DNA from 4 places in the Anoxybacillus sp. FSL W8-1294 genome. Region 3 is predicted to be linked to each of the others. Evidence: riboswitches for the same ligand, from Rfam matches in the RefSeq annotation. Region 3 holds a riboswitch; each other region holds the start of a gene.

Region 1 (8,261 bases), 870 kb from region 3:
CTCACGCGCACCGTAACAAACAGCTCCCTTGCTGCCTTTTCCAACATGAAAATGAAACGATACGTTAACAATAGAAGCTCTATTAGTACACGCGGGATGCGCAATGTTTGTAGTGCGCATGCCAAGCGAAAAAATGGCGTTGTTGCGGCAAGAAAAAAGAGAACGAGCGAGCATGTAAACGCTCGTAAACAAATCGTACCTACATAGGAAACGTCCACAACATCACCATCAAATGAAAGAAGAAGCGGTGCGCTACTCCAAAGAATGACGAGCGAAAAAAGTAAACAAACACGTAAGCAAGCACGCCACGGTAAGCGCGCATAAACAATGAGCCAAGTGAGCATCCATCCGATCGTAAGCAGCCGACCGACATTCGTTCCAATCATCGCCCATATAAGCAAAATAAATGAAAATGTCAGTTTAAATGTCGCCCGAAGTTTCGCAAGCCGATTGCGATACGCCCATTCATCAAGCCAGCTAACCATTTCGTTTTCGCCCTCTATACAAGCCGATAATGTAGCCAATCACTCCCGCTCCAATTGCCGCCTGCAATGAAAATAGCAACGTTTCTACTTCCCCGCCGGGCGGTTCAAAAAAAACATCGAACCACGGTTCATAATTGGGCGCAAGTTGTTGAATCATCTCCTCCGCAAGCGCATCTGCCCCAGCAAACTCCGTATGTTTTACAACGACGAGCGGCAAAACGCTCAAAAGTGCGGCAAGGAAAAGCAATAGTCGATTGTTCATTTAGCAGACGCCCCTTTCTGTTGCAATATATTTAATTCTTGTTTCGTGTACGTATGTAAAAAATTCCATACAACAACAGTCAGAAGCCCTTCGGTAATTGCAAGCGGTATTTGAGTGAAAGCAAAAATGGAAGCAAACTTTAAGAACGCCCCCCATACCCCGCCTGTTGCGTCTGGAAATGCTAGCGCAAGTTGTATCGATGTCATCACATACGTAGCTAAATTGGCAAACATCGCCGCCACAAAAACAGAAAGGCGCATCGAAATGCGAAGCTTTTGGCATGCAACAAACGACACGTACGCTACAAACGGACCGATAACCGCCATCGAAAACGCATTTGCACCGAGCGTTGTCAATCCACCATGCGCAAGCAATAATGCTTGAAACATTAACACAGCCGTACCGATGACCGTCATGACGAACGGCCCAAATAACAGCGCACCGAGGCCTGTCCCTGTCGGATGCGAGCTGCTTCCTGTGACAGATGGAATTTTTAAAGCGGAAAGAACGAATGTAAATGCGGTCGCTAGCGCAAGCAACATTTTCATTTCCGGCTGTTGTTTTACGATGCGCGTCATCGTCCGTAAACCGACGAAGAAAAATGGCAAAAATAACAACCACCAAACGAGCGCCCAATGCCAAGGTAAAAATCCTTCCATAATGTGCATCGCATATACTGAAGGTGAAAGCGCAAATAAAACGTAGACAGTCAAGCATGTACAAACGATCCACCATGCGTTTCGCTTCATTTTTCTTTCCCCCTTGTCGCAACGCTATGTTCGGGCATAACAAATCCTGTATGTTCATACGTATACGTGACGTAATCGCGCAATATGTTCCCGTCACGTACATGATTGCGTACAATGTCCCTCCCTATTTGTTCATCAATCGTACGATACCAAACACCTTCTGGATAAACGATGACGACACATGCATCTTCGCAGCGACCGTTGCATCGTGTACGCGTCGTATGAACGCGCCCATGTAACTGCAACCGATCAATTTCATCGCGAATCGCTTGCGTCACCTCTTCCCCTCCTTTTCTCATGCAGCTTCCTCCGTTGCAAATAAGCACGTGATGTGTCGTTCCTTGTAAATTCCATGTTGCCATATATGTCGCCCCTTTTTTCAAAATAAAAAAGCACCCCTAGGCAGAGGTGCAGAAAAAACGAAAGATTCAAAAAATAGAGCATACGTCACTAAGCATATATAACGTCCATCGTTCCCGCACGTCCACCTATATTCCCGTAGGTAGCCGACGTATCGCAAGCAGGCAGGTCTCCTGGCTTAGGTTCATCATTTCGTTGCGCCTTCCCAAAAATCAGTGGCATATTGCAACGAAACTCCCCATCACAGTGGCGGGTACCGCGACGGCTTTGCACCGTTCTTCCCTTTTAAGCATACGGACGTATGCACCGTACTTGCTCATCGTATATATTTTTTCAAAGAGCGTGAATGTTAAGAATATAATACACCATTTTTTTCTTCTCGCCTAGCCTGTTTATAAAAAAAGAGCACCTTCCTATTCAGAAGATGCTTTGTAATAATCGCACGAAAACCGTTTGACGAGCGTATGCGGAATAATGATGCGTTTAATTGGCTCATTCGGGTTTTCGATTTGTTGAATTAAATTTCTTGCTGCTTCAAAGCCGAGCTGGAAAATGTTAATGTCTACCGATGTTAATGGCGGACGGGAAATTTCTGATAAAAGCACGTTGTTAAAGCTCACGATCGACAAATCGGCTGGTACGCTTAGCCCCATTTCCGCAAGCGTATTTAACACACCGAGCGCCATCAAATCGTCGGCGACAACGAGCGCAGTCGGCGGTTCTTTCAATGAAAGCAACCCTTTCATCGCCTCTTGGCCGCCTTCTTTTAAAAATTCTTCATGCACGATGTAATCTTTTCGATACGGAAGACTAGCCGATTTCAATGCTTTTTCATATCCGAGCAAACGATCCATCGTCACGATGAGATTTACATTTCCTCCAACAAACGCGATGCGCTCATGACCGAGCTCAATTAAATATTCTGTCGCCTCGCGCGCAGCGCGAACGTTATCGTTATCCACGTGCGTAATTTGCTCCGCTTTTTTATGCGGTTTACCGATGACGACAAACGGCACGTCTTCTTTTTGTAAATACGCCATAATTTTATCGTTCGCTCGCGAATACAGCAAAATCACCCCATCGACGCGTTTTCCTTGCACCATATGGACGACGCCTTCATAAATTTCCGCTTCCGTCTCCCCTGTCGACAACTGCAACGCATATTGCCGATCATGCACCGCTTTGCTAATGCCGCGAATGACTTCTGGGAAAAACGGGTTTTGAAACGCTTTATCGGCTGAGCTTGGCATAATTAAGCCGATCACTTGCGTCGATTTATTTGCTAAACTGCGGGCGATAAAATTCGGATGATAGCCGAGCTCTTTCATCGCTTCGCGCACTTTTTTCTTCGTCTTTTCACTAATGCGCGGACTGTCAGCAATGACGCGTGAAACAGTCGATGGTGCCACGTTTGCTCGTTTCGCTACATCTTTAATCGTTACTGTCATAAAAATCCCCCATCTCTTACAAAACAAACGAGTTTGTCGCTTCATCGACAAATCTTTGTTCACCGTTGACTATGACCGTTGACGGCACATGTCCAACAAACATGACACGCATACGCCACGGCGGCTGATACGTCCCTTCCGCCTCGACGTGAAAATGAACGGTATCGTGTGAAAATACCACACGAATATGCATGTTCACATACTCTCCTTTTTCATATGCAAACGTTGCGCCGTCATCATCGTATAACGTATATGATGATGTTCCTTCTTCCATCGTATACACATACAACGTCAACTGTTCGTCCGCAATGGACGTCGATTGTTTTGCTTCGGCACGGGCAATCATCGCCCCTTCTTTTACAAATATCGGCAACCGATCAAGCGGCGCTTCGACAATATATCGTCTGCCGCCTTCAAATTTTTCTTTCGTCCAATAATCGATCCAACGCCCTTTCGGAAAATAGACGAGGCGATGGAACGTATGCGGACGCATAACCGGCGCGATCATAACTTCATTGCCGACCATAAATTGATCTGATATGTTCCACGTCTCAGCATCGTCCGAATATTCTAACATGAGCGGACGCATCATCGGCACACCTGTTTGATATGCTTCAAAACATAACGTGTACAAATGTGGGAGCCACTCGTAGCGCAACTCAATATATCGCTTCACCATCTGTTCATATGTTTCACCGAACGCCCACGGTTCTTGACGGGCGAAACCAATCGCACAATGATTGCGGAAATATGGGAAAAAAGCGCCGACTTGCGTCCAACGAACAAGCAATTCCCCATGAGCATCATGAGCGAAGCCGCCCACATCCGCCCCACAAAATGCAACGGCAGATAATCCTAAATTTAAACACATCGGCAAAGATAGTTCAAGATGTTCCCAAAAACTGCGGTTGTCTCCTGTCCACACAGCAGCATATCGGTGAATGCCCGAAAAACCGGCGCGCGTTAACACAAACGGACGCTTCCCTTTCAGTTGTTTTTTCAATCCGTTGTACGTCGCTTCCGTCATCATCATTCCGTATATGTTATGCACTTGACGATGCGTTTTCCATCCGTCATGAACGACTTGTTCATCGATCGTTTTTGTCTCGTTAAATACCGATGGCTCATTCATATCGTTCCAAATGCCTTCGATGCCGATGTCCGTATAAAACGTATGTTGTTCGCCCCACCATTTGCGCACTTTTTTCTTCAAAAAGTCAGGAAACACGCTCGTCCCCGGCCAAACGTCTCCTTTAAACAACGTTCCGTCTGCATATTTACAAAAATAATCTTTTTGCACGCCATCGCGATACGTATCGTACTCTGCATCTACTTTCACGCCCGGATCAACGATCGGAACGATGCGAACCCCTTGTTCACTCGCATATTGAACGAGCGATTTCGGATGTGGAAACCGATTTTGATCGAACGTAAATACACGATATTCGTCCATATAATGAATATCTAAATATACCGCATCGAGCGGAATATGTTTTTTGCGAAATGTGTCAATTAATTCACGCACTTCTTGCTCCGTTTCATAACTATAGCGCGACTGGTGATAACCGAGCGCCCACTTTGGCGGCAGCGGCATGCGACCAACGAGATGCGTATACTGCCCTAACACATCTTTTGGGTGCGGGCCGGCAAACACGTAATAGTCGAGGGCACCGCCTTCTGACGTGAACGTATAAAACGATTCATACCGCAAGTCAAACGTCGTTTCATACGTATGATCAAAAAAGACGCCGTGTGCATGTCCGTCTTTTAACACCATCATATACGGATGCGACTGGTACAGCGGGTCCGTTTCTAAATTGTGCGGAGCATACACATCTGTATTCCACATCTTCCATACCGCTCCGCGTTTATTTAACACTCCTGTTTTTTCTCCTAAGCCGTATACGACATCAGTCGGAGCGAGGGCGTGCGCACAACGTATGCGCCCTTTCGCTTGAAAACGAACCGGCTCGACATCGTGTACAAGCACCTTCCCTTCTCGATCATAAACCGTTATACGAAACGGGCGTCGTTCGATCACGACCGTCAACGCATTCGTCTTCAGCTCCCAACCATTTTCCACTTCCTGCACATGCATCGTCACTTTCTCTGGCGCTGCCACGACCGCTGGACTAACGGAAGCGTACTTTTGAGCAAATGGATCGATCGTGATCCGAACGATATCGTCGCGGTAAAAATGAATTTTACCCGATGCCCTCTCGCACGTGAATGCAAATATTTGCTTTTTTTCTTCAATTTTTTGCACATCGCCAACCGATTGCCACACATCTATTTCATTCGTCCCATTTGTCGGCCGAATTGCAAAGCTCGTCTCCTCTAGCATACATGCCGCCTCCCATCGTTATGATCGCTTCCGTTTTCGCGCTAAATATAAAAACAGTCCAAAAGAAGCATACACCGCTACAAGCGCCGCAATAAACGGAATGTTTAATCCTGTTTTTGGCGCCAACACGTAAATTTCCGCCGTTTCACGATCTAAAATGATATCGTACTTGCCGTCCTTGCTGCGCACTAAATCTCCCGCAAGCAACCCACGCAATTCTTTTCCTTGTTCCAATTCGTCATCGAGCGTTACTTTTTGCGTTTTTGACGTATTGTTAATCGCAATCACTGTTGTTTCGTTTTCGTACGTTCGTTTAAAAAGTGCCATGCCGTCTTTTTCATACAACAATTCAAAATCACCGCGGCGAAGCGACGGCAATTTTTCACGCAATTCACCGAGCTTTGTCACATAGTCAATTAACTCTTTATCCGTGCGGAAATTCATTAAACGTCGATTATCCGGATCTTCTCCGCCATCAAGCGCGATTTCCGTTCCGTAATACATAATCGGAATGCCTGGGGCACTAAACAAATACGTCAGTCCAAGTTTTAAACGCGTCACCGGATTGATGCGATTTTGCAAGGCTAAACGTGTAAAACGAACCGTATCATGATTATCTAAAAACGTGCCAAGTAAATACGGACGGTCATAAAACGCCTCGTTTCGCTTCCATACGTTGTAAAGTGGTTCAAGCGATTGATCGACGTTTGAAAAAATGGCTGATGCTTCTTTATAAAATGGAAAATCAATTAATGCATCGATGCCGTGCTTGCCATATTCCGCAACATAGCGCGGATCGTCATGCCACACTTCTCCAAGAAGGAAAAAGTCTTTTTTCACCGATTTCACTTCTTTGGAAAACTCGTCCCAAAACGATTTTGGTACATGTTTCACCGTATCTAACCGATATCCGTCAATATCCGTTTCTTGAATCCACCACTTCGCCGCATCAAATAAATACGCTTTCACTTCCGGATTTTCTTGCGCTAAATCAGGAAGACCAAACAGCCAGCCGTTTTCAACTTCCTGTTGATCGGCCCAATTGAAAATGTCTTTTTTCTCATGAAACCAATCTTTTTTCGTCGGATCATTTAGCCACGGATGATTGTACCCCGTATGATTCACAACAAAATCTAAAATAACTTTCATATCGCGCTTATGCGCTTCTTTCACAAGCCGTTTAAAATCATCGAGCGTTCCGAAATGTTCTTCCACTTTGTAAAAATCTTCAATCCAATAGCCGTGATACCCGCCTTTTTCGTTCGCAAAAATCGGCGTGAGCCAAATGGCTGTAAAGCCCATTCCTTTTATGTAGTCAAGCTTGTCAATAACCCCTTGCAAATCACCGCCATGATACGCTTTCGGATCATGCACGTTCACTTCATAATCATTTTTCGGATTGCCGTTATTGAAACGGTCGACCATAATAAAATAAATACGTTCATCTTGCCATGTGCGCTCCGTTTTCGCACTTACTGGCGCCGTCACGGACAGCAACAAAACAAAAATAAGTAGCGCGCGAAATACACGTTTCATTTCATTTCACTCTCCATTCACTCCAAAGCTTCTTCTGTTAATATATCTCGAAATAGTAAGAAAGGAAAGAACCTAAACGATTCTTTCCTTTCGTTTCTCATCCTTTTGTTCCACCTGCCGTTAAGCCAGAAACGAAATACTTTTGGAATGAAAGGAAGAGAATGGCGATCGGCACCGCAATTAATACAGAACCTGCCGCAAACGTCGTAAATTCACTACCAAACTGCTTTGCAACTAAATCGTACAATCCGACCGCAAGCGTATACTTTTCTTTGCTGCGAAGCAACACGCTCGCTAAAATGAAATCGCCAAACGGTGCGATAAACGTAAAGAGCGCCACAACCGCAATAATTGGCTTCGCAAGCGGCAAAACGATTTGGAAGAAAATGCGCAAATGCCCTGCTCCGTCAATTTTCGCCGATTCATCAAGCTCTTTCGGAATCGTATCTAAATATCCTTTCATTAGCCACGTATTCATCGGAATGGCACCGCCGACGTATACGAGAATTAACCCTAAATGCGTATCAACTAATCCCGTTAAAAGCGCTAAAATGAAAATCGCAATAAGCGCCGCAAAGTTTGGGATCATCTGCAAAATTAAAAACGTCATCAATCCGTTTTGACGCCCGACGAAGCGGTAACGGGAAAACGAATACGCCGTTAAGCTAACTAAAATAACGGAAAAAATCATCGTCAATGTCGCAATTTTTAACGAGTTCCAATACCAAATGAGATAATCGCTTTGCGACGTATCAAACAGCTTTTTATAATGGGCAAGCGTTGCGTTATCTGGAATCATTTTCGAGCTTGATAAACTTTGTCCTGGGTTAAATGACGAGCCGACGACCCAAAGAAGCGGATAGACGATAATGATCGTCATCACCAAAACGACTGCATACGACAACGTAAGCCGAATAAGTTTTTGTCCTTTCATATCCATCTTACATCATATCCTCTTCTTTAAATGATTTTGTTCTTCTAAATTGCCATAGCGCTACTGATACGACAGCGAGGGAAAGAAGTAACGTAATAGCAGCTGCTTTCGAATATTGGGCGGATGTCATCGTTAAACGATAA
Region 2 (8,261 bases), 990 kb from region 3:
TGAGGAGCAGTACGGTTGGCTCGGGAAATGGTATTACGCGCTAGGATTTCACGATTTATATAGCTCATGGTGGTATATGTTGCTTATAGCGCTCATTGGTGTATCGCTCGTCATTTGTAGTTTAGACCGTGTCGTGCCACTATATCGGGCGTTAAACAATCAGCGGGTGACGAGAAATGAACAATTTTTACAACGCCAACGTCTATTTAGCCGTTCACAAGTGAAAGACTACGAAAATGCTTTGCCTCGCGTGGTCGATCGGTTAACGAAACGGGGTTATCGTATTCGTGAGGAGAACGGAAGCATTTTAGCAGAAAAAGGGCGTTTTTCCCGTTGGGGACCGTATGTGAATCACATTGGACTTATCATTTTTCTCATCGGTGCGATGCTTCGATTTGTTCCGGGAATGTATGTGGATGAAAACATGTGGATTCGTGAAGGGGAAATAAAAGAAATTCCGGGAACGAAAGGAAAATATTTTTTAGAAAATAAAAAGTTTATTTTTGAAGTGTATGAGAAAGGAAAAGAGAAAGAAGCGTTTCAAGCGGCGATTGATCGCGTCGGTAACGGAATGATGGCGAAAAACTATCAAACGGACGTCGTATTGTACGAGCGTGTTGGTCCAGTTGTTGCAGGGGAAGAGCCGAAGTTAAAAAAAATAAAAAGCTTTTCCATTCGTGTCAACGAGCCGCTCAAACACGACTACTATGCATTGTACCAAGTGGACTTTAAACTGAATGAGCTAAAAAGTATGTCGTTCCGTTTGACAGATAAACAAACGGCCAAGTCTTTTGGTACGATTACAGTTGATTTAATCCAACCGGAGAAAGAATATGATCTTGGCAACGGTTATAAAGTACAACTATTAAGCTACTTTCCAGATTTTTATTTTGATGAAAATGGAAATCCGAATACGCGCTCGAAAGTGCCAAACAATCCGGCGTTTGTATTTAAAATGTTTGCCCCAGATCGTCCGAAAGGGGAAGTCAGTTTTACTGCTATTCGTCAAACGATCGAACCGTTCGGTGATAACAAGTATAAAATGGCGTTTGCTGGTGCTGACACACGACATGTATCGGCGTTAACCGTCCGTCGTGATTTTACGCTCTGGATTTTAGGTATCGGGGGCACCATTTTTATGATTGGCCTTATACAAGGAATGTATTGGAACCACCGGCGTGTATGGATTCAGCGGATCAACGAAGATGTGCTTATTGCAGCACATACGAACAAAAACTGGTTTGGATTAAAAAAGGAGCTTGAAAGAATATTTAACGATACACCGTTTGTCATGCCAATCGATCAATTGGACAAGCGGTCATAAGGGGGGAACATCGTGGTTCAGTTAAGCAGCACGTTACTGTACGTTGCATTTGTTCTTTATTTAGTCGCAACATTCTTCTTTGGGGGCGCGATTCGTCCTAAAAAGAGAGAAGGAGTAGACCGTTGGGCAACGCTCGGAATTTTTGTAACGATCGTTGGGTTTCTCGCTCAGCTTGGTTATTTCATCACGCGCTGGATCGCAGCCGGACATGCACCTGTCAGCAACTTATTCGAATTTACGACGTTTTTTGGCATGATGCTTGTTGGCGCGTTTATTGTCATTTATTTTATTTATAAAACGAGTTTACTCGGCTTATTTACTTTGCCAATCGCCATTTTAGTGATTGCGTATGCAAGCATGTTTCCAAGGGAAATCTCTCCGCTCATCCCAGCTTTACAAAGCGATTGGTTGCATATTCACGTCACGACGGCCGCAGCTGGCGAGGCCATTTTAGCGATTAGCTTTGCAGCGGGGCTCATTTATTTAATTCGAGTAGTCGATCAGTCGAAAGCGAGCAAACGTACGTTTTGGCTAGAGTTTGTGTTATTTTTCTTAATTAGCACGCTCGGTTTTGTTATCGTAACTACATCGTTTCGTGTGGCTGGTTATGAAGCTACGTTTGAATGGATTGACAAAAATGGACAGCAAAGTGAAATGGTGTACCATATGCCAGCGCTTGTCGGCCCGCATGAAGGGGTGTTAAAAACGGAAGGACGGATGGAACCGTTCGTTCATATGCCTGCAATTATTAATGCTCGCAAATTAAATACAGTAATTTGGTCATTGTTTGCAGGTGGTGTATTATATGGATTGCTTCGCCTTTTCTTACGCAAACGTATTGCAGCAGCTTTGCAACCACTTGTGAAAAACGTGAATTTAGATGTTGTTGACGAAATCAGCTATCGTTCTGTAGCGATTGGGTTTCCGATATTTACACTCGGTGCGCTTATTTTTGCGATGATTTGGGCACAAATTGCATGGACGCGCTTTTGGGGCTGGGATCCGAAAGAAGTATGGGCGCTCATCACATGGCTGTTTTATGCAGCGTTTCTACATTTACGATTGTCAAAAGGTTGGCATGGCGAGCGGTCCGCATGGCTTGCGGTCATTGGATTTGCGATCATTATGTTTAACTTAATAGCGGTAAACTTAGTGATTGCAGGCCTACACTCTTATGCTGCGTCTTAACGCCTTCATAAAGAAGGCGTTTTTTTTTTATGATGAGTAGAAAAAAGTATGGCAGTTTTGTACAATAGTGAACGAGGAGGGAATGACATCATGGGGAAGGAAATTAAAATTTTAGTTGTCGATGACGAAGAGCGCATTCGTCGTTTGCTTCGTATGTATTTAGAACGTGAGCAATATATGATCGATGAAGCAGAAAACGGTGAAGAAGCGCTAGCATTAGCGCTTGACAATGATTATGACTTGATTTTGCTTGACCTTATGTTACCTGGAAAAGACGGTATTGAAGTGTGCAAACAGTTGCGTGAGAAAAAAGCGACACCCGTCATTATGTTAACAGCGAAGGGAGAGGAAGCTAATCGCGTGCAAGGATTTGAAGCAGGAACGGACGATTATATCGTTAAGCCGTTTAGCCCGCGTGAAGTGGTGCTCCGCGTGAAAGCGCTGCTTCGCCGTACAGCGAACTCTCCATATGTAACAACGGATACGACAACACGAGATGTGCTCGTATTTCCTCATTTAACAATTGACCATGATGCGCATCGGGTGACAGCAGATGGGCATGAAGTTAGCTTAACTCCGAAAGAGTACGAGTTGCTTCATTTTTTAGCGAAGTCACCAGATAAAGTGTTTGATCGCGAGCAATTGTTAAAAGAAGTATGGCATTACGAATTTTTTGGTGATTTACGAACAGTTGATACGCATGTCAAACGGTTGCGCGAAAAGTTAAATAAAGTATCGCCAGCAGCAGCGAAAATGATCGTCACCGTTTGGGGCGTTGGGTACAAATTTGAGGTCGTGAATGAATGATGGCACTATGGCGTAGTGTAGTCGGAAAATTATGGCTGACAATTTTATTGCTTGTTGCTTTCGTCCTCTTTATTTTAACCGTTTTGTTGCTAAGTTTTTTTGAAAAATATTATTTGGAAAAAACGGGAGAGCAACTCACTCAACAAGCAGTAAAAGTTGCCCGCGTCGTCGCCGAGCATGATGAGCAGTTTGCTCGCTCAATTGCATGGACGATGGTTGATGATGTATCCAAACTAATGATTATTATTGACGATCGTCATTATTGGTACTCACCAAATGAACAGCTCGTTGATTTGCCGCTTTCGTTTGTTCAACAAGATAAACAGTTGTCGCGCGTATTTGATGGAAAGAAAGTAGTGAAACGGGCGATGATGCCAAACGAAACGATGCGAAATCGGGTTTATAACGAGTTGTTTATTGTTGGTGTGCCGCTTCGCACATCTGATGGAAACGGTGCTGTGTTTGTATATCAATCGCTAAAAGCTGTAGAAGAAACGACAAAACAAACGACGAAGTTTATTTTTCTTGCTGCATTTATTGCTATTGTGTTAACGACGGTATTTGCCTTTTTCTTATCGACAAGAATTACGGCACCGCTTAGAAAAATGAGACAAGTCGCGTTTGAAATGGCGCGCGGGAAATTCGATTCCAAAGTGCCGATCGTCACCCATGATGAAATTGGGGAACTGGCTATGGCGTTTAACCAGATGGGTCGGCAATTGCAATTTCACATTAATGCGTTAAATCAAGAAAAAGAACAACTAGCGAGCATTTTAAGCAGCATGGCGGATGGCGTCATTACGCTCAATCGCAATGGCGAAGTGCTTATTACAAACCCACCTGCCGACCGATTTTTACAAGCATGGTACTACGAACAAGGGCAGCGCGACGATTTATCGCCGCTTCCTCCGCAAGTGAATGAATTGTTTACGAAAGCGGTGGCGGAAGAGAAAGAACAAGCAGCAGAAATTGCTTTACAAGGTCGCAATTGGGTCATTGTGATGACGCCGTTGTACAATGGCAAAGTGATTCGCGGGGCGGTTGCAGTGCTTCGAGATATGACGGAAGAGCGTCGGCTCGATAAGTTGCGCAAAGATTTTATCGCCAACGTCTCGCATGAGTTGCGAACGCCAATCGCCATGTTGCAAGGGTATAGTGAAGCCATTGTCGACGACATCGCGGCGACAGATGAAGAAAAGAAAGAATTGGCAAAAGTCATTTATGATGAATCGTTGCGCATGGGTCGCCTCGTTAACGACTTGCTTGATTTAGCGCGTATGGAAGCAGGACATTTAACGCTTCATAAAGAGCGCGTGCCGCTTCGTTCATACACCGAGCGCATCATTCATAAGTTTCAAGCGTTAGCGAAAGAAAAAGGAGTTCGCTTGCTCGTGGACATAAATGAAGAATTTGTCGTGTTGCTTGACCCTGACCGTATCGAACAAGTGCTGACGAATTTAATTGATAATGCTCTTCGTCACACAGATGACGGTGGGGAAGTTCGTGTCATAGTCGATGGGGACGAAGAGGCGGTGCGCATTTCTGTTCGAGACTCAGGCTCTGGCATTGCTGAAGAAGATTTGCCGTTCGTGTTTGAGCGTTTTTACAAAGCGGATAAAGCACGTACACGCAGTCGCTCTGGCACAGGATTAGGTCTTGCGATTGCGAAAAACATCGTTGAGGCGCATAAAGGAACGATCGCTGTTCATAGTAAGCTCGGCGAAGGAACGACGTTTACATTTACACTTCCATTGAAATAGAAAATTTTTGTTGTCATAAGCGACGTTTTCGGCTATGATAGAAACGTAAAAATTGTTCGACAATTGTATACGTTCGTTGCAAAAAGGTGTCGAATGGGAAACCTAGTAGACTTAATAGGGAATCTGGTGCAAGTCCAGAACTGTCCCCGCAACTGTAAATGCTGACGAAATGAAGGACGCCACTGTACAATTCGTATGGGAAGGCTTCAAAGTAGGATGACGCATAAGTCAGTAGACCTGCCTTTTTGCATCGTCATTCGCGTCTTCGGGGAGTGAGACGGCGAAACGACAAAGGTGACGGTTGTCTTTTGTTGTTTCCAGCTCATTCCATTTGGGATGAGCTTTTTATTTTTATATACAAAGAGGGGGAAAAACGATGAAAAAATGGAAGCAGTATGTATGGCTTCTTGCGCTCGTGCTGACGCTCGGATTAGCGGCGTGCGCGAATAACGCAGAGCCAGCAAAAGAGACGAAGCAAGAAGCGAAAACGGAACAAGCCGCATTTCCAGTCACCATAAAAGATGCGGTTGGTGATGTCACGATTGAAAAAGAACCGGAAAAAATTGTTTCGCTTATCCCGAGCAATACAGAAATTGCGTATGCGTTAGGACTTGGCGACAAAATCGTTGGTGTAAGCGATTTTGATAACTATCCGGAAGATGTGAAAAATAAAGAAAAAATCGGCGGCATGGAGTTTAATGTTGAAAAAATTATCGCGCTTCAGCCGGACGTTGTGCTTGCACACGCGTCAAGTGCACATAACTCTGAAGAAGGATTAAAACAATTGAAAGATGCGGGCATTACAGTCATTGTTGTGCCAAATGCTACATCGTTGAATGACGTGTATGCTTCCATTGAACTAATCGGTAAAGCGACAGGGAAAACGAAAGAAGCATCGGACGTTGTGAAACAAATGAAGCAAAAAATCGATGCCATTGCTGAAAAAGCAAAAGAGGTGAAAGAAGAAGCAACCGTTTGGATCGAAGTCTCGCCTGCACCAGAAATTTATACAGCCGGAAAAGGAACATTTATGGATGAGATGTTAACGATCATTCATGCGAAAAATGCGGCAGGTGATCAAGAAGGATGGCCGATGTTTACGGAAGAAGATGCAGTGGCGTTAAACCCGGATGTCATTATTACGACGTACGGTTATTACACGCCGAACGCAGTTGAGCAAGTGCTCGCTCGCCCAGCATGGAAAGACGTTCCGGCTGTCAAAAATAAGCGAGTATATGATGTGAACTCAGATTTAGTTTCTCGTCCAGGACCACGTTTAGCTGAAGGGGTCGAAGAAATTGCCAAAGTCGTTTATCCAGACATTTTTCAATAATTACATCGTTGCATCAATCATTGCGATGGCTGCCATATTGTTAGGGATATCGATTGGATCACAATCGATTCCCTTTTCTTCTATATGGGACACGTTGTCGCATCATTTGTTTCATACACCGATGGACGTTCCCGCCACCATTTCGCAAATTATTATTGCGATTCGTGTGCCGAGAGTAGTGCTCGCCTTTTTGATTGGGGCGTCCTTAGCACTTGCTGGTGTAGCGTTCCAAGGGCTTTTAAAAAACGTTTTAGCTGATCCGTATACGATCGGAGTATCGTCTGGTGCAGCTGTCGGAGCGGTCATCGTTTTTTTCTTTCATCTCCATTTACCACTTCTCGGGCGGTTTACGTTGCCGATTGTTAGCATTATTTTTGCGCTGATGACGTTATTGTTTGTTTTATTATTTGCGCGACTTGCAGAGCGGAATATGGCAATCGAGACGATTGTTTTAATTGGTATTATGATGAACGCCTTTTTCGGTTCGCTCATTTCGCTTATGGTTGCCCTAAGTGGAGAAGAGCTACGTCAAGTCATCGGCTGGCTTATGGGGAGCGTAGCGATGCGCGGTTGGTCGTACGTTTCCTTGTTTTTTCCGTTTTTCGTGATCGGTTCTATCGGTCTATTTGTTCACACTCGCGAGCTAAACGCATTTTCGTTTGGGGAACAAGCAGCTGCAAGCATTGGCGTGCATGTGTTACAGCGCAAACTATTTATTTTGTTGAGCGCATCGCTACTTACAGGAGCAGCTGTGGCAGTATCAGGGACGATCGGGTTTGTTGGTCTTGTCATCCCTCATATGACGCGTCTCATTTGTGGAGCTAATCATAAAAGATTATTGCCGCTTTCTTTTTTGTATGGGGGAACGTTTCTCGTATTAGCAGATTTAGTTGCGCGAACGATCGTTGCCCCGCGGGAGTTGCCGATTGGGGTCATCACATCATTTATTGGCGCACCATTGTTTGCAATATTGTTATTTAAAAGTTTAAGACGGAAGACGTGATCGATATGATAGATGTAAAGCACGTTTCGTATCAATATGGGGAAAAAAAAGTGTTGGAAGATGTTTCGTTTACCGTTTATGAAGGGGAGTTTTTCGGTATGTTAGGACCGAACGGAAGCGGGAAAACGACGCTAATGAAACTGATGAGCCGTGAACTTCCTTTGCAACAAGGGGATATGTTTGTTTACGGTCAACCGATTCAGACGTATAAACCGAGACAATATGCAAAGCTCGTTGCGACGTTACCTCAACATACAGATATTTCGTTTGGTTATACAGTAAAAGAAATGGCTGAACTCGGTCGTTATCCTTATCAGTCATCGCTTTTGCCGCGCTGGACAAACGAGGATGAACAAACTGTTACTGAAGCGATTCATTCCGTTACATTGACGCATAAACAACATGTACGGTTAGAACAATTAAGTGGAGGGGAACGGCAACGCGCTGCACTCGCACGGTCGTTAGCGCAACAACCACGTGTATTGCTTTTAGATGAACCGACGAACCATATGGATGTGGCGCAGCAGTTTAAGTTGCTCAATTTATTAAAACAATCAGGGCTTACCGTTGTAGCTATTTTTCATGATATAAATATTGCCTCGCTTTATTGCGACCGACTTCTTTTATTGAAGGATGGAAAAGCTGTTGCATGCGGAACGCCGCGGGAATTGTTGAGCGAATCAATGATTGAGTGCGTATTTGAAACAAAAATGAAACGTCACGAACACCCGGTTTTACCGAAGCCGCTCGTCACATTCGTTCCATTTTCTATGCCGCATATAGACGAGGGATTATGGCACGTCAAAGAACACGAAACGATGCTCGTCGTAGAGACAGCTAAGCCGT
Region 3 (8,261 bases):
GGACTATGAATGTCATACACCCCTAAGCCAATTTCCTTTTGGTACTCATATGTTTCAAATGATGAAACAAGTTCACCATGGCTTCGTGATGATTCAATGGAAATGACATCCGCATCAAGCTCATCAATGATATGCATCATATGTTCAAACTGTGAATAGCACATATGCGTATGAATTTGCGTCTCCTCTTTCACCGATGAGGTCGTGATACGAAATGCGATAACGGCATCTTCCCAATATGATGCATGTTTCTCTTTTTTAAGCGGCAATCCTTCCCGTAATGCTGGCTCATCGACTTGAATGATGCGTATTCCTTCTTTTTCTAACTGCAGCACTTCTTCACGAATCGCAAGAGCGAGCTGAATGAGCACACGTTTTCGTGGAATATCGTCGCGAACGAACGACCAGTTTAAAATAGTTACTGGTCCTGTTAACATTCCTTTCACAGGTTTAGTCGTTAATGATTGGGCATATACTGTTTCTTCTATGGTCATCGGTTTTTGATAGGCAATATCGCTAAAAATAATAGGTGGGCGCACACAACGTGATCCATATGATTGCACCCAACCGTTTGTCGTGCATGCCATGCCTTGCAGTTTTTCACCGAAAAACTCCACCATATCTGTACGTTCAAATTCGCCATGGACAAGCACATCGAGCTGAAGTTGCTCTTGAATGTCGATCCATTTTGCGATTTCTTTCTTTATAAACGACTTATATTGATTGTCGTTCCATTCGCCTTTTTTCCACTTCATTCGAGCTTGGCGCACGTCGCTCGTTTGAGGGAAGCTTCCAATCGTCGTTGTCGGAAAAAGTGGAAGCTGCAAATGGGCTTGTTGTGCTTTTTGTCTTTCGCTGTAAGATGTTCGGTTTAATGGAACGGTTGTGATATCGTCTGTTTGTTTAGATTGACGGAACTTGGAAAAATAAACGGTTGTTTGTTCATCGTATTTGATTAGCTCGTCGATCGTTACGTTTCCGTTCATATACTCTGTCAACATACGTATTTCATCTAATTTTTCATCCGCAAATGATAAAGTACTAGCAAGCTCCGTTGGTAATGTATGTTCATGTTTTGTTGTGACAGGGACATGCAGTAAGCTGCAAGACGGTTGAATGATCAGTTGTTCAGAAACGCCTGCTAAATGATGAAGGAGCTTCGCTTTTTGGGCAAGCGAGCTTTTCCATACATTGCGACCGTCTACAATACCAGCAACTAATATTTTATCTTTCGGAAATCCGTACGTGTTTATGTTTTTCATGTTCTCGCCATCGTCATGCACGAAATCAAGCCCAATGCCTGCGACAGGTAAAGCAACGATTTCACGATAATGCGATACGCTAGCAAAATACGTTTGTAAAATAATATTTATGTTCGGTATATCGCGGTGAAAAACGTTGTATACATGATGAAATGCGTTGATGATATCATCGTCTATATCTTGAACGAGAATCGGTTCATCGATTTGGACGAATGACACGCCCGCTTCTCTTAGTTGTTTGAATAATTCCACATAAAGAGGAACTAATTGTGCGAGATATTTTCGCCACTCGTTTCGCGCGTATTGCTTAGAAAGCAAAAGAAATGTAACCGGGCCAAGCAATACAGGTTTTGTTTCTAAATTGAATGTTTCTTTGACAAGCTTGTATTCTTTCAATAGGCGATTATCCACTAATTTCGGCTTCGTTTGCCCGATTTCAGGCACAATGTAGTGATAATTTGTATTAAACCATTTCGTCATTTCAAGCGCATGTTGCCCATTCGTCCCACGCGCCATCGCAAAGTATTGCTCTAGCGGATTAACTATTTGTTTGAATCGCTCTGGAATATATCCGAACATAAATGCTGTATCTAACACGTGATCGTATAAGGAAAAATCTCCGATCGGAATGAGATCAATTCCTTTCTCGACTTGTTTGCGAATCGAATCAAGTCGAATCGTTTCCATCGTTTTTGTGAACTGCTCTTCGTTCATTTGCCCATTCCAAAAAGATTCTAATGCTTTTTTCCATTCCCTCTTTTCTCCAATACGTGGATATCCTACATTTGAACTACGGATGAACAAGTTAAGCACCTCCAGTCATTTATATCCCAATCAAGCAAAAAAACCCTCTTCCAAACAGAAGGAGGGCATAGCTAGCTCGTATTGAGATACATGAAGTGCCTCAAGATCATATGTCCTCACTCCTCCCTATGACGCGTAGGTCGTAAGTGCATACAACAGGCAGGTCTCCTGACTTAGCTTCATCGCCGTCTATCTCCTTCCCATTTCAAATGAAACAGTGGATGATGATAAACAGCTCTGCATCACAGTGGCGCGACCGTGTTGGACTCTCACCAAACTTCCCTTTTAAGATTCACAGCATGTGTGAACCACCTGTTGCGTGAACTTATTATGTTGTTGTATAAAATTCAGAATAAACGAACTTTTTGTTTTTTTCAACTGAAATGTTTTTTTCGTGTGGATGGTTTTGAGAGATGTAACGCCGTAGTTAATGGTTATATTTTTCTTTTAAGTTAATATTGGTATTTTGTTGATAATTTTATGTTAAAAAGTATTGATTTTTTTTTTTTGTTATATTTTAAAATGTACAAAAAATTTTAAAATGTACAAAAAATAAAATTATTTCAAATGAATTTTAAAAAAAGAGGTGGTTTTGTTTGTTGTAAAAATATGTATCGGACAAGTGATGTGTTTCTTGAAAAAAGAATGTGGAAAAACCATTGATTTACTGGTTCTTCTTCACAAGCATCAGTAGAGGGTGTTATAGAAAAATCAAATATAACTTTTGGTGAAGAACCTTAATAATGTAGAGGAGGTGTTAAATGTGAAAAGAGGAGTTTCAAAAGAGGAAACTTCAAAAAAGAAAAAAGTTAATCTTAACCAATTAAAATTATTAAAAGTTTCTAACAAAGAAACTTATGTAAGAAGACAAATGGGGGAATAAAAGAAATATGAGCTTCAATTGAATTTTTTCAATTGAAGCTCATATTTACGAGGAGAGAGTACAAATGAAATATTTTTTTAATCCAATGCTTCGATATTTTCATTTGCAAAATGAGGAATATGTATTGGATTTATTGAACGAGGAATATTATTCTACGGAAATATTATACAATGAGTTAATATTTGAGATACTTAAAATAACTAGTAATAAACCCTGTAATAAAAATGGGATCGTTGCTCAAATTCTAAGTCTTTACGAAATAGATAAAGATTTATTATTTCAATTCTTAGAACAGTTGATTGAAGAAAAACTTTTATTGAGTGAATCAGATTATAGAAAAGAATGGTTAGATTTACAGGAACTTTGGAAAACTTTTAACTGGAACGAAGCATATGTATATCAGTTGTTTAATAATGCAAAAAAGAAACTGGATTATTCCCAGTCTGGTTATGAAATTGATATAGAGGGTATGAGAGAATTTAAAAGAGAAAAAAATCCCCCGCCAATTTATAAAGAATATGATTCTAAACAAAAAAGAGTGCGCTTGAAAGAAGTAGCGACAATTAGTACAACTAATTTTTCTGTAAGGGATGTAATGATGTCTAAAAAGGCAAAGAGTTCAAAGATAAACTTTGATCAATTATCATATCTCCTAAAAATGGTTTTTGGTCGTCAGGGAATAAAAACTACAAGTTTAGGAGACGAATACTTGCTAAAGACTAGTCCAAGTGGAGGGATTAAACATCCTACAGAATGCTATTTAATTACAACAAACAACATAAAACTAAGTGAATTAAGTAAAAATTCAGTATATCATTATAGTGTCTATTCAAACAACTTGGTAGAAATAAATAACTTATCGGAAATTGACCTAAAAAAAGTTTGCCCATTAATTAAAGAAAATTCAAATGATTACCCTGTAATAATAATTTTAACAAGTATTTTTGAACGGAGTATGTATAGATATAGAGAAAGTAGATCTTTTAAGGCTGTTAATATTGATGTAGGACATTTGCTGTCTTCAGCAACGTTGATTTTAGATAGTCTAAATATATCTTATAATTTGAGCCATTCAACTTCCTTTGAATATGTGAATTCATTATTAAATATTGACGGACTAAAGGAAGCCAGCATTTGTTACATAGCTATTAAATAACTGTAGATGAGTATATACATGCACTTTAAAACCGTAACTTCTGTATGAACACCTTTCCCCATGGTTATACTGCTCCTAAATATTCACGAATAAACGGAGCGGAAAGGACATGAAACGTCTGAAACTTACAAATGATCACGGCTGGACGCCGCGAACACTTCGGAAACAAGAACGGAAAATCAAAGATGCTTCGCTTCGCGTTCGGGTGACCGCTGTTCGTCTTGTCATGGAAGGTCACCTCGGTAAAGATGTCGCAAAAATGGTCAACGTATGCCGTCAATCGGTTGCCCTCTACGTTGCACGTTTTAATCAAGGTGGGCTCGATCATCTACTCGATCGTCGGTTGCCGCCTGGTCGTGTGCCATTTCTTAAGGAAGAACAACAACAAGAAATTAGACAACTCGTGTTAACCACCACACCTGTGGATGCTGGCTGGGGCATCGCTTCATCATGGAACACGCGCATTTTACAATCTTACATTCAACAAACCTATGGCGTTTCGATGTCACGTGAAGGCATTCGTAAGTTGTTGCATCGTCTTCGTTTGTCATGGACACGTCCGACTTACAAGCTAGTCAAAGGAGACGCCAAGCGTCAAGCTGCCTTTCAAAAAGAACTTGAATTTATAAAAAAAAACTAATTACCGAGAATGCCATGCTGTTTTATGTGGACGAAACGCATGTTCGTGCGTATCAAGCGCTTCGTACGACATGGGCAGCAGTAGGAAATCAAAAACAAGTGCCAAGCTACGGTCACCACGCTCATGTTTCCATTTTTGGCGCCGTCGATGTTCAACAAGGCGATGTCGTGTTTCATCGTGCATCATCCGCCAATGCCGAAACGTTCCTAGACTTTTTGCGCCTGTTGAAAGAGAAATATGCGGATCGATTTATCGTGCTTGTATTGGACAATGCGCGTATTCATCATACCAAGATGGTGCAAGCCTTTCTTGATGGCAAGGAAGGTGATGTTTTTCATTTCATCTTTTTGCCGCCGTATTCTCCACAGCTAAACCCGATGGAACGGTTATGGAAGTGGCTGAAAGATGAAGTCATCGCCAACATCTTGCATAAAGATCAAAATGATATTGCCCAGTCGATTATTCGTTTCGAACAATATGTCTTACAGCACCCAGATGAGGTGTTACGTCGCATCGGGTGTACTGCGTGAACCAGAGGTTAAAATTTTAAATTGGATGTATATAGATTTTATTGCATAAATTGACAACTGAACAAAAAAGAAGACATGAACTCGATTCCTTGGTTAGAATAGATGTACCCACAACTATCCACAAGGAGGTTCATGTTTCATGAATAGACTAGCACATCATCAAGGAATCCACAAGTTTTTCATAACGTTTTAGGGTTGGCGCTTTATTTCTCGAAACCTGTCATGAAGCACCTCGTTCATCTTGTGGGTGCGATGATCACCAAGAGGTTTTCGGGAACGCTGACCGATCTACATCATGGGAGTTTTCATCCGAACCATCGCACGACACGGAGCCATTTTTTCACGAAAAGCCCATGGGAGGAAGAGACGTTGCTTCGCAAACTCCAGCAGTGGGTGCTTCATCGTGTCGAACGCAGCTCGAAACGAGAGAATCAACCCATTTTTGTTTCGATCGATGATACGATTTGCCAAAAAACGAAGCCTTCGTCACGGGCAACACACGCCATTCAAGGGTGTGATTGGCGCTATTCTCACACAGAGAAAAAATCGATTTGGGGACATTCTCTCGTTTGGCTCATGGTTCATACGATGACCCAAGCGTTTCCTTTTGCCTTTCGCCTCTACGACAAGAGGGCTGGGAAAGGCAAAGGGGAACTCGCGATCGAGATGCTTTCTTAGCGAGATGCTTTCTTAGTTGGATGTGAGTCGCCCCGTTTATGTGCTCATGGACTCTTGGTATCCATCCAAAACGCTCGTGGAAAAGGGATTTCACGTGATTGCGATGCTCAAGACGAACCGAATTCTCTACCCGAAAGGCATCGCTATCCAAGCGAAGGAGTTTGCCGAATACATCGAACCGAATGATACCCATCTCGTCATGGTGGGAAAAGAGCGTTATCGGGTGTATCGCTACGAAGGTGCTCTGAACGGTCTCAAGGATGCTGTGGTGCTGCTCGCTTGGAAAGCCGATCAGCCGATGACACCGAAACATCTTCATTGCGTCTTGAGCACCGATCGTGAGCTAAGCGACGAAGACATCTTGCGCTACTATGCCGAGCGTTGGTCGATCGAATGTTTTTTCCGTCAAGCGAAAGACCAGCTGAAACTCGATGGATACCGCGTTCGCGGGCGTCGGGCGGTGAAACTTTATTGGATCTTGGTGCAACTGGCGTGTGTGTACAGTATGTTCGAGTCCAACGATGATTTCTCTACCGGGCTGGATCTTCGCCGAACGAACAAAGCACATCGTCTTGTAGAATTTATCTACAGCGCAGCGAAACAAAATATTCCTATTGATGCCGTAAAAAACATTTCCGCATGGCATAAGGGGCACCTGTTTGTTTTTTACATGGTAATTATTATTATAAAGATTGCTCAACTACAGTAAATTTAAGAAGAATTTAGCTAGCCTCTGCTTGGTGAAGAGATCGAAAAGAGGAATGTTGACACGAGGATGCCTAGGGACATGGTGGCGTTCTTCTGAATCAGCTATGTGTGGAGATCCGAGGTGCATCGCATTTGTATCCGCGCACAGTGACGACGGAGCGCACCCACAGACAAGTTTCATCACCACAACATGTGACGAGTGTTACTTTTTACTGAACAATAACATGAGGTAATCATTAATTTGTTGATTTTTTCTCACAAGCATTAGTAGAACTTGTTATAAAAAATCGAGTACAACTGTTGGTAAGAATCCATATAAACAAAAATTCAAAAATACATGATGGGTTTTATCAGAAAATATTTTTGGGCATCCCTAAGGTACAAGAAGTCTTGGTATATCAATATTTCTAAAGGAAGGAGTTATTAGCATGGAAAGGTACTATTTAAACCCAGTTTTTATAGGGGATTTAGATCCAAACGAAAGTAATTTTATTAAAATAACAATTCCTGTTCCGAATAGAGAAGTGAAGCTTAGTCATGGTGAGTTTATTTCATTAATTAAAGCTTTTAAAAGCAAAGAATATGTTAAAAAAAATGAACTCACCGCTATTTTTAGTGGGACACAAATTCAGTATTTACTGGAACAGGAGCTAATCAAGAAAGAGCCATTTGATAATGCTTATGCAGAGGGCATTCAGCAGTGGATAGATTATGGATGGCATGAGGCTTTAATATTCCATCTAATATCAAATAGAGTTGAATATGAAGACGATGATTGGGACTGTAACAAAACTATAAATATGAGGAATGAATTAATTAATAGATATTCCGATTTTTTATGTACCTATCTACCTCTTGATAATATCTATGAGGTAAAATTATCTAATGAAGTAAAAAAGTTATCTCATGTCTCTTTTGAAAAGGCTCTGTTGAATAGGAGATCTAATCAACCATGGAGTAAGGATAAATTTACACTAGATGATCTTTCTGAAATACTTTATATATCCCTTTATAAGTTTAGGGAAAAAAGAAGAGTTAATGCAAAAATCCTAGAGGATAAAGATATAGAAAGTTACCACAAACTATATGAGATGTCTTATGTGGATTCTTTTTACTTATATGTTATTTCTTATGATATTGAAGGGTTGGAAAATGGTATATATTTTTATGATATTTTAAACCACAAGTTGCTTTTAATAAAAAAAGGCTTATTTAGAAATGAAGTTACAGAAATTTGTATTGGTCAAAAGTTGGCTGGAAGCGGTAAAGTATCCATTGCATTAGCAATTGATTGGCTTCCTTATATGATAAGATATCAACATGAGAGAGCGTACAGAAATTTATTTATAGCTGCAGGTCAAATAATGCAAAGACTGTTAATAACCTTCTCCGGTATGAATAAATCTATGTTTATTACACCAGCTATACGTGAAGAAAAGGTAGATAAATTGATGGGACTTAATAACTTTGAGCAAGCGATAGTTTATTTTACTACGGCAGGTTGATGCTATGAATAATTGGAATATGTGGTGGGTAAAAAATGAAATATTTTTATCGCAACTAAACCTTTTTGGCTTCTTGAGATTATGTGACGAAGAAA
Region 4 (8,261 bases), 390 kb from region 3:
TTGTCCATTTCCCCACGTATATGAACCGAATAAAAGAAGATGCGCCTCATGAATGAGCGATTCGATCGCAAATATATGTTCAATATCGATCGTTTTCACCGCATGTCCATATGAGCGAAAAGCTTCTTCGATCAATAGGGCGACTTCTTTTGTGTTTCCCGTTTTGGATGTATAGCAAATGAGAACGTTCATGATTAATCACGCAAGAAACCCCTGCTTTCAAGCATGGGGAGGAATGCGTGTTCCCCCTTTCTTTTGTGTATGATATAATAAAGGTGTGGAGAAAACCGTTGAATCAAGGCACTCCAATAACTGCTACTCGATGTAGGGAGTTGGTTACAGGAAACGTTGTAACCGTAAAACATCGAGCGTAGGTCTGTCTGTTGTGTGTGGAAGCCAAGTACCGCCAACAGACACACCGAGAGAATCGGTAACGATGCAGGCATGACCTGCGTCGTTGGGTAGTTGTCAACCTGCCCTGATGCAACCCCAAGTGAAGGAAGGAGGATAACATCCGCTTGCACTTCTGGGGAGTTGCAAGCCCACGGCTTTAGTCGTTGGGTTGTTGACGCTTTTTCCTCCTACGATGAGCAAACGTCGCATTCTTCAATCGTTACGGCAGTGCTGCGAACGTAATACGTCGATTTTAACCGTTCTTTCCATGCCGTTAAATGTAAATCCAAAAGATCTTTCGCTTTAATCGTGTTGTATACGTAAAGATTAAAACTTAACGACTGATCGACATGTTTTTGTCTAGCGGCATTTTGACGAATGCTCATCTTTTGATCCACTTCATAGGCATTTTCGTAAAACCAAAATGTTTTGGCATTTAAATCAGGAACGGTTACAGGGATTTTATAATTTTTCTTTTCTTCAAAATATAAGCGATTGAAGACAGGATCGCATGACGCCGTTCCGTTTGCTAAAACGGATGTCGAAGCGTTTGGCGCAGGAGCCATTAAATAACCGTTGCGAACACCATACTTCATCACTTGCTCTTTTAACTCATCCCAATCTAACTCATCGTGGGAATGATAACCGCGAAGCTCAAAATATTTTCCTGTATGCCAATCAGAACCTGCAAACGCCGGATATGCACCTTTTTCTTTCGCCAATTCCATGCTTGCTCGAATCGTTAAATAAGCGATTTTTTCAAATAGCTTGTCAGCGAAATCAACGCTTTCTTCACTATTCCACTTAATTCCTTTTAACGCTAATAAGTGATGCCATGAAAATGCACCTAGACCGATTGCCCGATATTTTTTATTTGTCATCACCGCTTGCAACACTTCAATGCGATTTTCGTTTAAGTCGATGACGTTATCAAGCATACGCACTTGAATCGGAATTAATCGTTCTAGTACATCGTCTTGTACGGCGCGAGCGAGATGAATGCTAGATAAGTTACAAACGACAAAGTCGCCTGGTTTTTTATGAATAATGATTTCACCATCTTGCGTATACTCTTTTGTTACGGTAGTCGCGCTCATATTTTGCATAATTTCCGTACATAAATTGCTAGAATAAATCATGCCCGCATGTTTATTTGGATTCATGCGATTCGCTTCGTCGCGATAAAACATATAAGGTGTACCCGTTTCTAATTGTGATTTTAAAATGCGCTTCATAATTTCAATGGCAGGTACACGTTCTTTACTTAACTCTGGATGGTTGATACATTCTTCGTATTTTTCGCGGAAGGAGCCATGTCCTCGTTCTTCATCGTAAAAATCTTCAAGACCTAGCGGATTCCCATCTTTATCTTTCCACCCCATCACTTTTTTCACTTCATGTGGGTCAAATAAATACCAATCGCCCCGCTTTTCGACTTGTTCCATAAATAAATCAGGGATGCATACGCCATAAAATAAATCATGGCATTTTTGCCGTTCATCGCCGTTGTTTAATTTTGCGTCTAAGAAAGAGAAAATGTCTTTATGCCAAACGTCTAAATAGACGGCAATACTTCCTTGTCGCGTACCAAGCTGATCAACCGATACAGCGGTATTGTTTAATTGGCGCATCCATGGGATGACACCAGACGATACGCCTTTAAATCCTTTAATATCCGAGTTGCGTGCCCGAATTTTTCCTAAATAGACGCCGATTCCCCCACCGCCTTTGGAGAGGCGAGCGATGTCTGTATTCGATTCATAAATGCCGATTAAGCTATCGTCGACCGTATCAATGAAACAACTCGATAATTGACCGTAAGATTTACCTGCGTTGGCGTACGTTGGTGTAGCGACCGTCATATATTGGTTTGATAACGCCCAATACGCTTCTTTGACAAGCTCCATTCGTTTTTCTTTTGGCTCATTCACCATCAGCGTAAGAGCAATGGTTAAAAAGCGTTCTTGTGGCAACTCATAAATTTCTCCGTCATATCCTTTCGCTAAATAACGATCAACGAGTGTGCGTAATCCGATATAGGTAAATTGCTCGTCTTTTTTCGAATCGATCCATGTCCCCGCTTCTTGTAGTTCTTCTTTCGTATATCGTTCAAGTACAAACGGATCGTAAATACCGAGATCAACGAGCATTGTTTGTAACTCATAAAAGTAGTGGTATGTGTCGGATACATCATAGCCACGATTGGTTGCTGCTTCATTGTACAGCTGTTGTAAATAAAGGCGTGCTGCGACAAACGTCCAATCAGGTTGTTCTACGGTGATTTCGTCAAGTGCATTTAAAATGAGTTTGTTCATCATGTCATCGTATGATTTTGTATACGTCAGCGACCGTATCGTACGCTCGATGTATCGCGCGCTTGATAAGTGTGGAAAGTCTTTGAAAATATGAAACAATAATGTGCGGATCGTTTCTTCATTTACTTCTGTTTGTTGTTTTATGTACACCATATAACATCCCTTCCCCTAGAAAATAAAAAAATCCGCTCTCGTTGAGCGGATGAAACGATGGAAAAAGGCATGCTTTCACCATCGTTTCATCTTCTCAATCCCCGAAGAATATGAAACGATACAAGGAAGGCAGGTCTCCTGACTTGCGCTTCTTCCTACTTTGGATTCCTTCCCATATATGTGCCATAAATAGCTGACATATACAGTGGTGTTATTTCCATTTCGTCTGCGCACACAGTTGCGGGGACAGTTCTGGATTCGCACCAGATTCCCTATTAAGTCCGTTTGGACACCTTCACTTGTCGGTTTCAATATATAGTTATTATTTCGTGCGATTATCACAATATATTGTACGAAAAAGGTTTACGTTTAAAACTATAGCGAAAAATCTCAACATTTGCAATCGTTATTTTTCATCCTTTGCTACATAGCGTCGATCTTTCAAAAGCGAAGAGAGAAAAAGTGTGCTTGTAATCGCAAAGGCAATAAACGCATATTCATGAGGGCTTGTAAATAGACGGTCAAAAATAAGCGATCGTTATGATCGCTTATTGTAGAGCTTTTTTTAGTGCAGAGATGTTGTCATTCATAATCGCAAAATAGTCTTTGTTGTTTTTTATATCATCATTTGTTCGTGCTTCTAAGTTGTGAAGGATAAGTACATCAGCTCCGATTTCGTTTTTCACAACTTCAGCAATTTTCGATGTTACGTTTTGCTCAAAAAAGATATAGTGTATGTCATGGTCTTTGGCGATTTGAATAATCGAAGCAAGCTGCTTTTGTGACGGTTCGTTTGTTGGCGATAGCCCAGTCACGCTTATTTGTTTTAAGCCATATCGTTTCTCCCAATAGCCGTAAGCCGCATGAGCGACAAGAATTTCTTTTCTTTTCGCGCCTTTTATCAATTGTTGGAACTGGCTATCGAGCTGTTCAAGCTGCTGTTTTAACGAGGCAAAGTTTTGTTCAAAATCATTTTTTGCCTCAGGTTTTAGTTCCGTTAACGTTTGTTTAATTGTTTCAGCCATTTGGATTGAATATATCGGATCTAACCAGACATGAGGATCTACATCTCCGTGATCATGCTCATCTTCATGGGCGTGTTCATCTTCATGAGCATGTTCGTCCCCATGAGTATCGTTGGCTGGAAGAAATTCCGTCCCAGCTGTTGCTTCCACGAACTTGACGTGTTCATTCTCTAGCGTTTCGACAACGCGATCAACAAATCCTTCCATTCCTTGACCGATGTAAATGAAAGCGTCAGCATCTGCGATTTGTTGCATCGTTTTTGCCGTCGGTTCGTATGTGTGCACATCAACGCCGGGAGGATATACGCTTTCCACTTGAACGTGCTTGCCACCAATTTTTTCAGTAAAGTCTTGAAGAGGGTATACAGTTGTATAAACGATAAGTTGATCGTTTTTTTCCTCATTCTTCGATTCATTCGTCTGTTCTTGTTGCGAGCATCCAAACAATAGCAGTGTGCTCGTAAGTATAATGGATAAAATGGTTTTTACCTTCATCTTCTTCCTCCTTCCAAATAAAGAAAGATGTTTCTGATCGTCAAATAACATCTTTCTCACTCCTGTTTTATTATATCGTAATCGTTACGATTTGAAAACTATGAAATAGCCGTAAATGGTGGAAGTGGATCGACAAAAGTAGACCAATCTTCAAACGTAATTATTACGATTTACATTGTTTATCATAACGAAAAAAAAGAGAAAGAACAACTATTTTTGCTCTTTCTCTGGAACAGGATCAAATCCACCTGGATGAAATGGATGGCATTTTAAAATGCGTTTGATTGTTAAATAGCCTCCTTTAAGTGCACCGAAGCGACGAATCGCTTCTAATCCGTAATGCGAACAAGTCGGATAAAAGCGACATGTCGGTGGTTTTAAAGGGGAAATAAATCGTTGATAAAAACGAATGAGTAAGATGAATATATGTTTCATGTAATACGCCCGCCCCTATTTTTTCTTATTGTAACATAGTTGGACGAAACAATTCCAACAAAAAAAGATGAAAAAAGTCGGACTTTTGTGTATGATAAAAACGTGACAATTGAAAAAGAGGTGAGAAATATGCCTTCAGTAGAAAGCTTTGAACTAGACCATTGTGCGGTCAAAGCGCCGTACGTTCGCCATTGTGGTGTTCATCAAGTCGGTAGCGACGGTGTTGTGAATAAATTTGATATTCGCTTTTGTCAACCAAATAAAGAAGCGATGCAACCGGCAGCGATTCATACACTTGAACATTTACTAGCGGTGCACATTCGTAAGCATGCTGAAAAATACGCTCATTTTGATATTATCGATATTTCTCCGATGGGATGTCAAACGGGGTATTATTTAGTCGTTAGTGGCACGCCAACAGTCGAAGAAATTATTGATTTGCTTGAGGCGACGATGAATGAGGCATTGACGGTTACAGAAGTGCCAGCTGCAACGGAAAAAGAGTGCGGTCAAGCGAAATTGCACGATTTAGAAGGAGCTAAGCGACTTATGCGATATTGGCTATCGCAGCCAAAAGAAGAATTGAAAAAAGTGTTTGGCTAAAAATAAAGGTTCAGATGTTACATGTCTGAACCTTTATTTTTTTCACCCGGCAATTTATCAACTACGCTTTCGAAGCGGTCACTACCAATACAATGATGGTTACATGTCTCTCTACATTGTTCATGCAAAAACATATCATTTTCCAAAATTTTTTTTGTTTGCTATAATGAAAGAGGGGGAAGTTTATAATCGAGGAGGGAATTAGTGTGAAAGAAAAATTAATTGATATTGTCAACAAACAAATTGCAAACTGGAACGTGTTATATGTAAAATTACACAACTACCATTGGTATGTGAAAGGGCCGCAGTTTTTTACGTTGCATACAAAATTTGAAGAGTTGTACAATGAAGCGGCACTACATATTGATGAGTTAGCAGAACGTTTATTAGCATTAGGTGGAAAACCGCTAGCAACGATGAAAGATTATTTAGCGGTAGCATCCGTACATGAAGCAAAAGGAAATGAAACGGCGGAAGAAATGGTAGCGGAAATTGTTCGCGATTTTGAAACGATGATTAAAGAATTGAAAGCTGGCATGGACTACGCCGGAGAAATTGGAGATGAAACAACAGGCGATATGCTTTTAGGCATTCATCAAAGTTTAGAAAAACATGTATGGATGCTCAAATCGTTTCTCGGATAAGGTGGGAGTGGCCCCACCTTATTTGCATGTTCATTCGCAGATGAGTGCTTTTGTTGCATGAAAATAAATGAATCGACTCACACTAACTGTAACAAACGAAAAAGAGGTGGGTCGATGAAAAAAACGTATTATGTTTCGGTGGCGCGTGGCGAAATTTCACAAGTGAAAACGGCTTCGCCGTGGGAATTTCGCATTGAGGCGACGGATGAAGAAATCATTCAATTACGGGAGTATTTTGATGAAATGTATTCATCCGATTGGCAATCGTTTTGGCGTGCACATGTGCCATATGTGCAATATCATTATGATCGGCCGAACGACGGGTATGACAACGCAATGAAAAAAGTGTATGAAATGATTTATGAACTTGGCGATGAGGAAGCGAAACAACAAATTGAAACGATGGGTGTCATACAGTTATAAAAGCTGTCGACTACTTCACTGTGTGGTACAATGAAGAAAACATACAGTTGAGGGTAGACGGTGATGATTGTATTTCAAGATTACTACGGATACAACGTTCGACTTTCTTTTTCTGACCATCCTTTCTCGAAGCAACCGAAACATGTTTTCGTTATTTGTCGGTACGGTGGTCGTTGGTTATTGACAAATCACGCTGTACGTGGCTTGGAGTTTCCGGGTGGCAAAGTAGAAGAGGGAGAGACGGCAGAAGAGGCAGCTATTCGTGAAGTAAGGGAAGAAACAGGAGGCATCGTTCAGACAATCACGTATATCGGACAGTATGAAGTGAAACGTCCAAATGAAACGATTGTAAAAAATATTTATTTTGCCCATGTTAAATCTTTGGAACAAAGGGAGTCGTATTTTGAAACAAATGGTCCTGTGCTCATTGAGCATATACCAGATGACGTAGCGAAAGATGAACGATTTAGTTTTATTATGAAAGATGGCGTATGGATGTATACAAAACAAGAGTTACAGCGGCGGGGAATGTCGTAAAACCCCACCGCTTTTTCTTTGCGTGTGGGGTTATGCGCGTTTTATTAATTTTTTTTCAAACCAACTGACAAGCTGGTACATGATGCTAGAGAGTAAAGCAATCATAAGCAAACTTAATAAAACGAGCGTAAAGTTAAACACTTGGAAGCCGTAAATAATCATATAGCCGAGCCCTTGTTTAGAGACGAGAAATTCACCGACGATGACCCCAACCCAAGATAAGCCAACGTTCACTTTTAGCGTTGAAATGATCGTTGGAAAGGAAGCAGGTAAAATCGCTTCTGTAAACCATTGTCGCTTCGTTGCTCCGAATGTTTGAAGCACTTTTATATAGTTTGCATCGACTTCTTTAAATGATGTGTAAACGACAATCGTTGTAATAATAATGGAAATGATCGCTCCCATGGCGACGATCGATGTCATATTTGGTCCGAGTGCGACGATTAAAATCGGGCCGAGCGCTACTTTTGGCATTGCGTTTAAAATGACTAAATACGGATCAACGATTTTTGAGACGCGAGGAAACCACCAAAGTATTGCAGCAAAACAAACGCCAATCATCGTACCAACAATAAAACCTAGCACCGTCTCAGTTAATGTGACAGTTGTATGTGAAAGCAATGTGTGATCACGTATTTTTGTAGTAAACAAATGCCAAATCGAAGACGGTGAGCTAAATAAAAGAGGATCGATCCAATGAAGGCGGCTCGTGATTTCCCATAAGCTGAAAAATGCAATGACAATGATCGCTTGAAAAAAGCGGACGATTCGTTTTTCGCGTTTTTCATATGCCATATATTGATCATATATACGTTGCAACCACTCATGTTTGTTCAATGCTCTCTAACTCCTTCCAAATCATTTGAAAGAGCGGTGAAAAATCTGGATGTTGGCGGGCTTGAAACGGTGTACACGCTTTTAACGAATCTGGAACGGTAACAATTCGTTTAATTTTTCCGGGTTTTGCAGTAAATAAAACGATCCGATCGCTCATCGCAATCGCTTCACCAATATCGTGCGTGACAAGAAGTGCTGTTTTTCGATATTGTTTTAACGTCTCCCATACAAGATCTTCAAGTTTAAGCTTTGTTTGGTAATCGAGTGCTGAAAACGGTTCGTCTAACAATAAAATTTTCGGATCGGTTGCGAGTGTGCGAACAAGTGCTGCGCGCTGACGCATTCCTCCCGATAATTCATAAGGGTAACGATCGTCCACGTCACGCAAACCGATTTGATGT

Evidence for each region. Region 3 has a riboswitch for cobalamin ahead of metE (5-methyltetrahydropteroyltriglutamate--homocysteine S-methyltransferase). Riboswitches for the same ligand answer to the same signal wherever they lie in the genome.
Region 1: another riboswitch for cobalamin. It lies ahead of NSQ23_RS11915 ((2Fe-2S) ferredoxin domain-containing protein); the one in region 3 lies ahead of metE (5-methyltetrahydropteroyltriglutamate--homocysteine S-methyltransferase).
Region 2: another riboswitch for cobalamin. It lies ahead of NSQ23_RS06150 (ABC transporter substrate-binding protein); the one in region 3 lies ahead of metE (5-methyltetrahydropteroyltriglutamate--homocysteine S-methyltransferase).
Region 4: another riboswitch for cobalamin. It lies ahead of NSQ23_RS03055 (ribonucleoside-diphosphate reductase subunit alpha); the one in region 3 lies ahead of metE (5-methyltetrahydropteroyltriglutamate--homocysteine S-methyltransferase).

The regions. Positions count from the first base shown of each region.
Region 1 covers NZ_CP150179.1:2,229,566-2,237,826, forward strand. The annotation lists gene NSQ23_RS11900 (CbiQ family ECF transporter T component) at 1-485, opposite strand, end outside; gene NSQ23_RS11905 (energy-coupling factor ABC transporter substrate-binding protein) at 478-747, opposite strand; gene NSQ23_RS11910 (energy-coupling factor ABC transporter permease) at 744-1,496, opposite strand; gene NSQ23_RS11915 ((2Fe-2S) ferredoxin domain-containing protein) at 1,493-1,858, opposite strand; cobalamin riboswitch at 2,002-2,187, opposite strand; gene NSQ23_RS11920 (LacI family DNA-binding transcriptional regulator) at 2,270-3,304, opposite strand; gene NSQ23_RS11925 (glycoside hydrolase family 31 protein) at 3,321-5,648, opposite strand; gene NSQ23_RS11930 (alpha-amylase family glycosyl hydrolase) at 5,667-7,184, opposite strand; gene NSQ23_RS11935 (sugar ABC transporter permease) at 7,282-8,124, opposite strand; gene NSQ23_RS11940 (sugar ABC transporter permease) at 8,126-8,261, opposite strand, start outside.
Region 2 covers NZ_CP150179.1:1,153,632-1,161,892, forward strand. The annotation lists gene NSQ23_RS06130 (cytochrome c biogenesis protein ResB) at 1-1,324, shown strand, start outside; gene ccsB (c-type cytochrome biogenesis protein CcsB) at 1,337-2,512, shown strand; gene NSQ23_RS06140 (response regulator transcription factor) at 2,603-3,319, shown strand; gene NSQ23_RS06145 (ATP-binding protein) at 3,316-5,079, shown strand; cobalamin riboswitch at 5,147-5,339, shown strand; gene NSQ23_RS06150 (ABC transporter substrate-binding protein) at 5,456-6,412, shown strand; gene NSQ23_RS06155 (iron ABC transporter permease) at 6,378-7,415, shown strand; gene NSQ23_RS06160 (adenosylcobinamide amidohydrolase) at 7,421-8,261, shown strand, end outside.
Region 3 covers NZ_CP150179.1:167,971-176,231, forward strand. The annotation lists gene metE (5-methyltetrahydropteroyltriglutamate--homocysteine S-methyltransferase) at 1-2,066, opposite strand, end outside; cobalamin riboswitch at 2,207-2,397, opposite strand; gene NSQ23_RS00975 (SagB/ThcOx family dehydrogenase) at 3,014-4,105, shown strand; gene NSQ23_RS00980 (winged helix-turn-helix domain-containing protein) at 4,215-4,745, shown strand; gene NSQ23_RS00985 (IS630 family transposase) at 4,772-5,275, shown strand; partial or broken gene NSQ23_RS00990 (IS701 family transposase) at 5,365-6,590, shown strand; gene NSQ23_RS00995 (SagB/ThcOx family dehydrogenase) at 7,090-8,166, shown strand; gene NSQ23_RS01000 (hypothetical protein) at 8,171-8,261, shown strand, end outside.
Region 4 covers NZ_CP150179.1:554,294-562,554, forward strand. The annotation lists gene NSQ23_RS03050 (flavodoxin domain-containing protein) at 1-192, opposite strand, end outside; gene NSQ23_RS03055 (ribonucleoside-diphosphate reductase subunit alpha) at 582-2,861, opposite strand; cobalamin riboswitch at 2,972-3,173, opposite strand; gene NSQ23_RS03060 (metal ABC transporter substrate-binding protein) at 3,410-4,381, opposite strand; gene yidD (membrane protein insertion efficiency factor YidD) at 4,592-4,816, opposite strand; gene NSQ23_RS03070 (S-ribosylhomocysteine lyase) at 4,946-5,419, shown strand; gene NSQ23_RS03075 (Dps family protein) at 5,626-6,063, shown strand; gene NSQ23_RS03080 (hypothetical protein) at 6,178-6,486, shown strand; gene ytkD (RNA deprotection pyrophosphohydrolase) at 6,550-7,023, shown strand; gene NSQ23_RS03090 (ABC transporter permease) at 7,054-7,860, opposite strand; gene NSQ23_RS03095 (ABC transporter ATP-binding protein) at 7,847-8,261, opposite strand, start outside.